DNA from 2 places in the Bradyrhizobium sp. USDA 4506 genome. Region 1 is predicted to be linked to the other one. Evidence: riboswitches for the same ligand, from Rfam matches in the RefSeq annotation. Region 1 holds a riboswitch; the other holds the start of a gene.
The links. A riboswitch is a leader RNA that binds a small molecule or an ion and turns the genes downstream of it on or off. The one in region 1 is predicted to bind cobalamin.
Positions count from the first base shown of each region.

Region 1 (5,825 bases):
CGACAGGCCGCGAAGCGACAAGGCCCAATCCTCGCGCCGCGCGGTCGACAGCGCGACCTGGAACACCGGGCATGATGCGGCGTCGAAGGGCGTCGTGCCGTCGTCACCGGCCGCGGAAAACGCGGTCGCATTGACGATCGCCGCTGGAGCGCATTGCGCGAACTGAACGCGCAGCCAATCGGCCACGCCCGCCGCCTTCAATGAAGTGACGAACACGCCATGAGCATCAAAGCCCCGCTCACGCAATGCATCGATCAATGCATCGACCGGTGCCGTGTCGCCGGCCGCGAGATAAGAACGATAAAACGTAACCAGCACGCGCGGCCGGCCATCCGGTGCCGGCAACGCCGCGATGGCTCCGCGCCGGGGATCGTAGACGCCGATCTCGGGAAGATCGATCTCGCCGACCACCGGCCCGGCATAGAGTCCGGACGCCAGCGCCAGTTGCGCGATCACGGCCTGAGCGGCAACCGGGCCGCCCTTGTCGCACAACACCTTCAGACGGCGCAGCGTCGAGACCGGCAAGGTCGAGAATTCATCCAGCCGCTGATCGTCGCGGCCATCGGCCGGCAGCACGACCAGGGCGATGCCGCGCTCCTTCGCCAGCCGATGCACCGCGGCCAGCCCGTATGACCAATAGGGCTCGCCGCCGATCAGCCGCACCAGAATGCCGCGGGCGTGCGAGAGCGTCCGCTCGATATAGGTATCGACCGACAGCGGATGGCGCAGCTCCGCGAGATTGGCGAGCCGCAGCGACGGCAGCGCAGCACGGCCGCGCCGCCAGCCGGCCGCGAAGGCAGCAAGATCGCTGTCGGAAAACGACAACACCACGAGATCGGCCGGATCCTGGCCGAGGTCCCTTGGCGTCGCGGTCTCCTCAAGGCCGCGGCTCTCGCGGAAGACGACGTGCATCAGACACCAAGCCGTGCCCTGATCGCGGCTTCATCGATGTCGGCATGTTCGCCGATCACGACGAGCTTCGACTGCCGCGCCCGGGCACCCCAGGGCATGTCGAACTGATGCCGCACCCGCTCGCCGACCGATTGCACCAACAGCCGCATCGGCTTGCCTTCGACCGCGATGTAGCCCTTGGCGCGCAGCACGTTCTGCTCGCGCGCCAGCCCCTTGATCGAGGCGACCAGCGCGTCGACATCCGAAACTTCCGGAAGATCGATCACGACGGAATTGAAATCGTCGTGCTCGTGTTCCTCCTCGCCATCGTGATGCGACGGCCGCGCCGCGAGATCGCTTTCCGCCGCCGCCCCGAGCCCGAGGATCACGCGCGCGTCGATCGTGCCGTCGACGACGGGCAACATCGGCACCTCGCGCGGCATCTCGGCCGCGATCACCGCTTTCGCTGCCTTGATCCCCTCCGCCCCGGCGAGATCCGCCTTGGTCAGCAGCACGATATCGGCACAGGCGATCTGGTCCTCGAACACTTCCGACAGCGGCGTCTCGTGGTCGAGATTGTCGTCCGCTGCACGCTGCGCATCCACCGCGGCCGGATCAGGCGCAAAACGGCCGGCGGCGACGGCCTCGGCGTCGGCGAGCGCGATCACGCCGTCGACCGTGATCCGCGAACGGATCTCCGGCCAGTCGAACGCTTTCAGCAGCGGCTTCGGCAGGGCGAGCCCCGAGGTCTCGATCACGATGTGATCGGGCTTCACGTTCCGCGCCAGCAACTGCTCCATCGCCGGGATGAAATCGTCGGCGACGGTGCAGCAGATGCAGCCATTGGCGAGCTCGACGATGTTCTCGGCCGGACAATTGGCGTCGGCGCACGACTTCAGGATGTCGCCGTCGACGCCTTCGCTGCCGAATTCGTTGACCAGCACCGCGAGCTTCTTGCCGTTGGCATTGCGGATCAGATGCTGGATCAGCGTCGTCTTGCCGGAGCCGAGAAAGCCGGTCACGACGGTGACCGGAATTTTGGCGAGCGTGGTCATTCTGCGGCCTCCGGCACGACGGGAAGAGGTGGAATGCGGGCGAGCGATTGCTTGCGGAAGATTTCCGGACGGCTGCGCCACGGCACGATGCCGTCGGGCGCCGCCGCATAGGCGGAGGCACCGGCGATCACATCCGCGGCATTATCAGCGGACAGTCGGCCGTAGACATAGGACCAGCGCCCCGGCGCGCTGAGCGCGACCGAGCAGCCCTGGCTGCAGGCCGACAGGCATGCGACGGGAACCAGATTGACGTCATCGGGCACGCCGGCCTCGACAAGCGCGGCATGCAGGCGTGCACCGGGCGCGAGTTCACCTTCCGCCGACGTCTGGCCGGCGCGGCAGGTGATGCAGACATGAAGTGTGACGCTCATCGCCCTTCCTGGATTGACAGCGGGAAGCGATGAGGCACACGAACCGATTTTGGACAGGTTCGTTCCCCGTCGCGGAACACCCCGTCCGCCGGTTTCACAACATGCTGCGTTGGCAGGTCTCCCGGCTTGCGGAGCAGGTTTTACCCTTCGATGCCCACCTTCCCGACTCCGTATGGAATCAGTGGCTTGGGCATCTCTCCGGTCACGGTCGCGGGGGCGGCTGCGCTTCGGGCCCGATTTAGCGGAGCCCTATCGCATTCCCTCTTCGCCTGTCGTAGGACAGGAACCAACGCAGGACCACCATTCGTCCAAGCCTCGCACTTGTCAAGCCGAAGGAATGTGATGACTTCTGATGGAAAGGACGCTGAAGACGGCGCCGTCGGCACCGATCTTTCGCCGGATGCGCGCCACGCGGACAAGATGGCGAAAAAGAAGGCCGCCCGCGACCGCATCATGGCGACCAAGAGCGGTGAAAAGGGCCTGATCATCGTTCATACCGGCGCCGGCAAAGGAAAATCGTCCTCCGCGTTCGGCATGATCGTGCGCTGTGTGGCTCACGGCTTTCCCTGCGCCGTGGTGCAGTTCATCAAGGGCGCCTGGGATACCGGCGAGCGCCGCCTGCTCACCGGGCATTTCGGCGATCTCTGTCAATTTCACGCCATGGGCGAAGGCTTTACCTGGGAGACGCAGGATCGCGCCCGCGACATCGCGGCAGCGCAAGCCGGCTGGGAAAAGGCCAGGCAGCTGATCGCGGACCCGAGCCTGCGCATGGTCGTGCTCGACGAGATCAACATCGCGCTACGCTACGATTACCTTGCGATCGCCGATGTCGTCGACTTCCTGACCACGTCGAAGCCGCCGATGACCCATGTCGTGCTCACCGGGCGCAACGCCAAGGAGGAGCTGATCGAGATTGCCGATCTGGTCACCGAGATGACGCTGGTAAAGCATCCGTTCCGCTCCGGCATCAAGGCCCAGCCGGGCGTCGAGTTCTGACGGGCATCACGATGGCGCGCGCATTGATGATCCAGGGAGCCGGCTCGGACGTGGGCAAATCGCTCATCGTCGCCGGCCTCGCCCGCGCCGCCCGACGGCGCGGCCTGCGCGTGCTGCCGTTCAAGCCGCAGAACATGTCGAACAACGCCGCCGTGACCGTCGATGGCGGCGAGATCGGACGCGCGCAGGCATTGCAGGCGCTCGCCGCCGGCGTCGAGCCGCACACCGACATGAACCCGGTGCTGCTCAAGCCCGAGACCGATGTCGGCGCCCAGATCATCGTGCACGGCAAACGGATCGCCACCGCACGCGCGCGCGAATATGCCGGCATGAAACCATCGCTGATGGGCGCGGTGCTGGAGAGTTTTGCGCGCCTGAAGCAGCGCGCCGATCTGGTGCTGGTCGAGGGCGCCGGCAGCCCCGCCGAGGTCAACTTACGCAAAGCCGATATCGCCAATATGGGTTTTGCGCGCAAAGCAGACGTGCCCGTGGTGCTGGTCGGCGACATCGACCGCGGCGGCGTGATCGCGCAGCTCGTCGGCATCAAGACGGTGATCGACCCTGATGATGCCGCGATGATCCAGGGCTTTATCATCAACAAATTCCGCGGCGATCCGACATTGTTCGATGACGGCTATCGCTTGATCGAAGAGCGCACCGCCTGGCGCGGATTTGGCGTGCTGCCCTGGTTCGTCCGCGCCGGCGAACTTCCGGCCGAAGATGCGCTCGGGCTCGGCGAGGCGCGCAAGCCGGGCCAGTGCAAGATCGCGTTCCTTGCGCTGTCGCGGATCGCCAATTTCGACGACCTCGATCCGCTGAAGCTGGAGCCCGGCGTCGATCTCGTGATGGTACGTCCGGGCGAAGCCATCCCAGGTGATGCGAAGCTCGTCATCCTGCCCGGCTCGAAATCGACCCGCGGCGATCTCGCCTTCCTGCGCGCGCAGGGCTGGGACATCGATCTCTTGGCACATCATCGCCGCGGCGGCCATGTCCTCGGCCTGTGCGGCGGATATCAGATGCTTGGTCAGACCGTCGCCGACCCTGAAGGGATCGAGGGGCCCGCCGGCGAAACACGCGGCCTCGGGCTGCTCGATGTCGCAACCACCATGACCGAACAGAAGACGCTGACGCGCGCCAGCGCGGTGCATGCCGCGACCAGCCAGCCGATCAACGCCTATGAAATCCATATCGGGCGCACCGACGGCCCGGATCGCGCGCGGCCCTTTGCATCACTCGACGGTACGGCTGAGGGCGCTGTCTCCGCAGATGGGCGCGTTCACGGCAGCTATCTGCACGGCCTGTTCGCCTCGGACGATTTCCGCAAGGCGTTCCTTGCACAACTCGACATCGCGGCGGCTGATCAGCCCTACGGCGCCAGGGTCGAGAGCGCACTCGACGCGCTTGCCGAGCACATCGAGACCCATCTCGATGTCGAAGGCCTGCTCGCGCTGGCGCGTTAAAGCGAGATGATTCCTTCTCACCTCGCCCCCGCGTGCGGGGAGAGGTCGGAACGCATCGCTAGATGCGTTCCGGGTGAGGGGGAGTCTCCGCAACCGCAGCTGTCGCCGAATATGCGGATGCGGCCCCTCACCCCAGCCCTCTCCCCGTAAGAACGGGGAGAGGGAGCGCAGCGCCGTCGCAATCAGCGCGACAACACGGCGGAAAGGCGCGACCACTCGGGCTCACTGCCCGGCAAGCCGAGGCGCAGCCATCCCGGTTTCTGCTGGAAAACCCGCGACCAAATCTGGCTGCGCGCAAGCTTCTCCTGCACGGCCAACGCATCGCCGGTCTCGTAGAGCCGGAACAGCAACGTGCCACCGAGCAGCGTCCAGCCCCGCGATCGCGCCATTGCAGCGAGCCTGACGCAGTCGTCCGCGAGCCGCGCAGCCGTCGCCGTTGCCCAGTCGTGATCGAGCAACGCGCGCCGCCCGATCGCGATTGCTGCTCCCGAAACCGGCCATGGGCCCGCCCTCGCCGCAAGCGCGGCGACGTCCGCCTCGCTGCCGATCGCGAAGCCGAGGCGCAAGCCGGCAAGTCCGTAGAACTTGCCGAAGGAGCGCAGGATCAGCAGCCCCGCGTGTCCTGCTTCCGGTGCAAGGGACAGGTCAGGAACGGCGTCCGCAAAACTCTCGTCGATGACGAGCCGGCCAACGCGCGGCAGCAGTGCCAGCAACTCCCGCCGATCATGGCGTCGTCCGTCGGGGTTGTTCGGATTGACGACGATCGCAATGTCCGCACCCGCAAGCGCGGCGAGATCGGACACCTCGGCAACGTCCCAGCCGGCGGCCGACAACACCGCGGCATACTCGTTATAGGTCGGCGCCAGAATCCGCGCCCGCCCCTTGAGCGCCAGATGCGGCAGCAACTGAATCGCGGTCTGCGCACCACCCATCGCCACGATCGGCGCCTTGGTGACATAGGCCTGCCGCGCAGCGTCGTGCAGCGATTCAAGATCGGATCGCGACGGCAACGCGCTCCATTGCCGCGGCTCGACATCGACCAAGGGATACGG
Region 1 is NZ_JBSSBM010000002.1:1,401,456-1,407,280, reverse strand. It holds gene cobN (cobaltochelatase subunit CobN) at 1-912, opposite strand, end outside; gene cobW (cobalamin biosynthesis protein CobW) at 912-1,946, opposite strand; gene ACVIHF_RS08765 (DUF1636 family protein) at 1,943-2,317, opposite strand; cobalamin riboswitch at 2,412-2,623, opposite strand; gene cobO (cob(I)yrinic acid a,c-diamide adenosyltransferase) at 2,660-3,313, shown strand; gene ACVIHF_RS08755 (cobyric acid synthase) at 3,325-4,773, shown strand; gene cobD (threonine-phosphate decarboxylase CobD) at 4,956-5,825, opposite strand, start outside.

Region 2 (5,825 bases), 5.0 Mb from region 1:
CGTCTCCACCATCGGCGAGGAGAAGCGCTACAATCCGCGGCTGCAGGTCAAATCGATCGACGACTATGTCGAGCTGATGAACAACCTCAATTTGCCGAACCCGAAGCTGATGGACGTCGTGGTGCCCGCCAACATGCATGTCGGCCTGCACCAGGACGAACTCGCCAAGGAGGGCCTCTCCCTCAGCGCGCGCGACGCCATCGCGAGCCTCGGCCGGCCCGATATCCTTCTGGTCGATTTGCGCGAGAGCGCCGAGCGGGCCAAGCACGGCACGCTCGCGGGCGCGCTGCACGCGCCCTATCCGGGGATTTGCGCCACCCTGCAGCCCGGCGGCATGCTGCGCGAGGTCGCGGCCGCAACCGGCCGCCGCGTCGTGTTCTTCTGCGCCTTCGGCGAGCGCTCGGCGATGGCGGTGGCCGCCGCGAAGAAGGCGGGACTGGCCAACACCGCGCATATCGATGGCGGCATCGACGCCTGGAAGAAGGCCGGCGGGCCGGTGGTGATAACTCCGTAGCCCGGATGAAGCGCAGCGCAATCCGGGATCAGCCCATCCGCGGATTGAGTGGCCCCGGATTGCGCTTCGCTTCATCCGGGCTACAAGGCTACCGCGTCACCCGCTTCAGCTCTTCCGTCAGCCGATCCAGCGCATCCGCCAGCATCACGCCGCCGCACACCGTGAGCCGCTCCGGCAGCACGATGCGCTTGCTTTGCGGATAGAAGCGCTCCAGCGCCGGATGCAGCAGGAAGGCGCGGCCGTCATCCTCGGCGCGGTCGCCGGCTTCCGACACCAGGATGAAATCCGGCCGCAGTTTTACGATCGCCTCCAGCGAAGCAAACCCGCCTGCGCCGACGCCAAGTTCGCCGGCGGCGTTGGAGAGACCGGTTGCCGCCAGCAGCGAGCTGACCAGGCTGCCGTCGCCGGGCACAAAGCCACGCCGCTCCAGCGGCAACACGCGGTAGTGATGCGCGCTCGCCGCAGCGCGCGCCCGGGCGGTGGCCGCATCGAGGCGCGCGATCTCGGCCTCTGCGCGATCGGGATGCTGCACCACATCGCCCATCGCGCGGATCTGGTTCTTCACCTCGTCCAGCGTGCGCGGCACCGTGAATTCGACGAGGTGCAGCCCGTGGGCCTTCAACAGATCACGGGTCGCGCGCTTGTCGAACAGGCTGACCACGACGAGGTCGGGCTTGAGCAGCAGCACGTCCTCGGCCTCGCCGGACAGGCGCGGAAAGTTTCGCGCCTTCTCCGCGGCCCAGGATTGCCAGTCATCGCGCGAGAAGCGGCTGAGGCCGATGATCTGGTCCGGGTCGGCCAGCGACAGCACGAGCTGGTCGCTGCAGACATTCATCGAGACGATGCGCGGTCCGGCGGCGAACGCGGCGCCGGCGGAAATAAGCCACAGCAGTATCGCGACCACCGCACCAAGATGAAGCGAAGCGAGATGGCTGCCACGCTGAAGGTGCGCCCCCTCTCCCGCTTGCGGGAGAGGGTTGGGGTCGGGGTCGTGCCGCAATGAACGCTCTTTGAGTGGAGAGAGCCCCCACCCGCTGCGCTCTTCGCGCGCAGCGACCTCCCCCGCAAGCGGGAGAGGTGAACTGAGCTCGTGGTGAGGCCGTGGCCACATCACACGTCCGCCCACGGCACGATGACGACCTCGCGCTGAAATTCGGCACGATAGGCGCTGATGCGGAACACGCTGGCGAGGACGCTCTCCGACAATGCCTCGACGGGCGCGCCCTGCGCGGCCAGCCGCCCCTCCGCGAGCACCAGCACGTGATCGGCAAAGCGCGCGGCGAGTCCCAGGTCATGCGTCACCACGATGACCAGCACGCCGGTGTCGGCAACGTTGCGCAGCTTCTGCATCACGTCGATCTGGTGGCGCGGATCGAGCGAGGCCGTCGGCTCGTCGGCGAGGATCACGGGCGCCTCCACCGCGAGCACCCGGGCCAGTGCGACGCGGCTGCGCTCGCCGCCGGAGAGTTCGGTGACGCGGCGATCGCTGAACTCAGCGACGTCGACCGCCTGCATCGCGCGCAGCACCGCCTCCACATCCGTCTGCGACAGCCGCGCCGGATCGGTCGCACCGTGCGGATAGCGGCCGAGCGCGACGATATCGCGTGCCGGCAGCGGCCAGTGCACCATGTGGCCCTGCGGCAGATAGGCGAAACGTTTCGCGCGCTCGCGCAGCGGCAGCGACGCCAGCGCATCGCCGCCGATCCGGATCTCGCCGCCCGACGGGATCAGCCCGGCCAGCGCGCGCAGCAGCGTGGTCTTGCCGGCGCCGTTCGGCCCGACCAGCGCGACCAGATGGCCCGATGGCAACGACAGGGAGACATCGTGCAGCACCTTGCGGCTGCCGAGCGAGGCATTGAGCGCGGCAGCCGAGAGCAGCGTCATGCCACGCCTCCGCCGAGCGCGCGGCGTTCGCGCATGATCAGATAGAGGAAGAACGGCACGCCGATGATCGAGGTCAGCACGCCGACCTTGATGTCTGAGGTCGAGGGAATGATGCGCACCGCGATGTCGGCGGCGAGCAGCAGCGCCGAGCCGGTGAGCGCGCTCGGCACCAAGAGCCGCGCCGGATCGTGACCGATCACGGGACGCATCAGATGCGGCGCGACGAGGCCGATGAAACCGATCGTGCCGGTGACTGCGACCGCGCCGCCGACGCCGAGCGCCACGCCCGTGATCACGAAGAGCCGCAACCGCCCGACGTCGACGCCGAGGCTCTGCGCCGCCTCCTCGCCAAGCGTCAGCGCGCGGAAGGCGCTCGCCTGGCTGAGCAGGATGGCGGCGCCTGCGATAATGAAGGGCAGCGCCAGCGCGACGTGCTGGAAGCTGCGGTCTTCCAGCGAGCCGAGCAGCCAGAACGCGATCTCCAGCACCACGAACGGATTGCTCGAGAGATTCATCACCAGCGCGGTCGCGGCTCCCGCAAAGCTCGAGATCGCGAGCCCGGCGAGGATCAGGATCAACAGCCCGGCATTGCGGCCGGCGATCGCAAGCAGCGCGAACACCGAGCCGAACGCGGCGATGATCGCCACCACCGGCAGCGCGTAGGAGCGCACATCGGCGAGGCCCAGCGCGATCACCAGCACCGCGCCGAAGGCGGCCGATTGCGGCGCGCCGAACAGCGACGGCGAGGCCAGCGGGTTGCGCAGCAACCCTTGCAGCGCCGCGCCTGACAGCCCAAGAATACCGCCGATCGCGAATGCCAGGATGGTGCGCGGCAGGCGGATCTCGCGCACGATCACCTGCGCCACATCGCTGCCGCCGCCGAACAGCGCCTCGATCACCGCGAGCGGCGACAGCCGCACCGGCCCGATGCCGAGCGAGATCACCAGCAGCAGCAGCACAAGCGCGAGCAGCGCCGCGGTGGCGCCCCACCGGCGCCGCGCCGCGACCTCGGCCGCCAAGGCAAAATCCTGCACGCTCATCGGATCCATGCTCTTACAGCGATCGTCGTGGCAGACAAGCGACACTCGACAAAAACCGTGGCCGCACGGCCATTGCCCGACTTCCGCCGGATTGACTTTGCTACCCGGCCGAACCCTAGATGAACATGACGGTTCTTTCATGAGATGAAAAGGGAATGCGGTACGGGGAAACTTCCCCAACGCCGCGGCTGCCCCCGCAACTGTATGCGGTGAATCCTTCGTCACAGGCCACTGGGAATCTCGGTCCTGGGAAGGCGACGAAGGGTAACGACCCGCGAGCCAGGAGACCTGCCGTCAGCCGTGGTCACACGCGATGCTGCCGGTCGGGGAGTACAGGCATGAGCTTCACCTGATGCTGTGAGCACGATGGTGAGACTGGTTCGCGGTGACGTGCCACTGACGTTGCCGAGGCCTTTCTTATGTTCTCCTTCCCTTTCCATCGGCGGCGCCGCGCGCTTCTGCTCGCGTCGACGATGATCGCGCCGGCGACGATGCTCGCGCCGGCATTCCTTGTCTCCGCAGCGCGGGCGCAGCAGGCACCCGCTCCCGATCAGCTGCCGGCGATCGAAGTCACCAAGCCGGGCGACCAGAACGTCACGCGCGCCAGGCCGGCCGCTGACGAAGCGCCGGCGCCGCGACGCCCGGCGCCGGGCACCTCGCAAGGCAACAATACAGGCAGCGGAGCCGGATCGGGCACGACAGGGACCGGTGTGGCCACCGGAACGGGCGGCACCGGCGGCCGCCAGTTCGCCGGCATTGTCGGCACCTCCTCGGCCGTGATCACCGCCGACGACATCGCGCATTCGCCGGTGCAGTCGTTGCCCGAGATCCTCGCGCAGGTGCCGGGCGTGCAGCTGCAAACGCCCTATGGCGGACCGAACGGCGCCAAGACGTCGGTCGACCTGCGCGGCTTCGGCGCGTTCGCGACCGACAATACCCTCTTCCTGCTCAACGGCCGCCGCCTCAACGACGTCGACAAGGCCGGCTTCGACCTCACCACGATTCCGCTCGATTCGATCGAGCGCATCGAGATCACGCGCGGCAACAGCGGCGCGGTGCTCTACGGCGACAACGCGGTGGGCGGCGTCGTCAACATCATCACCAAGACCGGCGTCGGCGGCCCGCCGACGACGATGCGGGCCGAGGCCGGAGTTGGCTCGTTCAACACCCGCATGGCCGCGGTCTCCGCGGCACTCAATTCCGGCCCGTGGTCCACCTCGTTCTACGGCAACGGCATCAAGTCGGACGGCTACCGCGTCAACAATGCGCTCGACCAGCGCAACGCCGTCGGCAACATCAACTACACGACGCCGGATCTCACCGCCTTCCTGACCGTCACCGGCAGCGACCAGAAGCTCGGCCTACCCGGCGGACGGCTGGTCGATCCGTCGATCGGCGTGAACGAGCTGCTCACCGATCGCCGCGGCGCCGCGACGCCCTTCGACTATGCCAACCAGCAGACCGCCAGCGTCACCGCCGGCTTCACCAAGACGCTGATGAACGGCGTCGACCTCATCGTCGACGGCGGCTGGCGGCAGCGCGAGACGCAGAGCGGCTTCTTCGGCACGGTGCCGACCATCAGCTTCGCCTCGACCTACAATGACGCCGCGCTGCAGACCTGGTCGCTGACGCCGCGGCTCAGCGTCAAGAACGTGATGCTGGGCGTGCCGTCGACGATCCTGACCGGCATCGACTATTACGATTCGACCTTCCGCGAGGCGCGCGGCGCCTATCAGGGCGTCGACCCGTTCCACATCTACAGTATCGAGCAGCAGTCCGTGGCCGGCTATTGGCAACATACGCTGGGCCTGTTGCCGACGACCGACTTCTCCTACGGCGCGCGGGTTCAGAACACCAGCATCTCGGCGCGCGATCGCTACGACCCGAATGCGCCATTCGCATTCGACACCCAGGCGGCACCGCTCGACAGCAACGAGACGCAATACGCGCTGCATGTCGGCATCGAGCATCGCCTGACCGACACTTTCTCGGTGTTCGGCCGCGCGGCACGCGCATTCCGCACGCCTGATGTCGACGAACGCGTCGCGTCGGGTCCGTCATTCGACCCACTGACCTTCGCCCCGATCCCGCAGAATTTCCAGCTCAAGACCCAGACCTCGCAGGATGTCGAGGGCGGCTTTCGCGTCAGGACCAACCGCTTCCAGGTCCAGTCCAGCGTCTATCTGATGGATCTCGAGAACGAGATCCATTTCAACCCGGTGCTGTTCTTCAACACCAACCTCGACCCCACCCGCCGCTACGGCTCGGAGACCAGCGCGGCGCTCAAGGTCAGCGACAGCGTCACCCTGCGCGGCGGCATGGCGATCACCCGCGCGGTGTTCCGCGAAGGCATCTGGGCCGGCAACGACGTGCCGCTGGTGTCGCGC
Region 2 is NZ_JBSSBM010000002.1:6,416,178-6,422,002, forward strand. It holds gene ACVIHF_RS32475 (MBL fold metallo-hydrolase) at 1-514, shown strand, start outside; gene ACVIHF_RS32480 (ABC transporter substrate-binding protein) at 603-1,418, opposite strand; gene ACVIHF_RS32485 (ABC transporter ATP-binding protein) at 1,625-2,398, opposite strand; gene ACVIHF_RS32490 (FecCD family ABC transporter permease) at 2,395-3,438, opposite strand; cobalamin riboswitch at 3,551-3,748, shown strand; gene ACVIHF_RS32495 (TonB-dependent receptor) at 3,858-5,825, shown strand, end outside.
Region 2: another riboswitch for cobalamin. It lies ahead of ACVIHF_RS32495 (TonB-dependent receptor); the one in region 1 lies ahead of ACVIHF_RS08765 (DUF1636 family protein).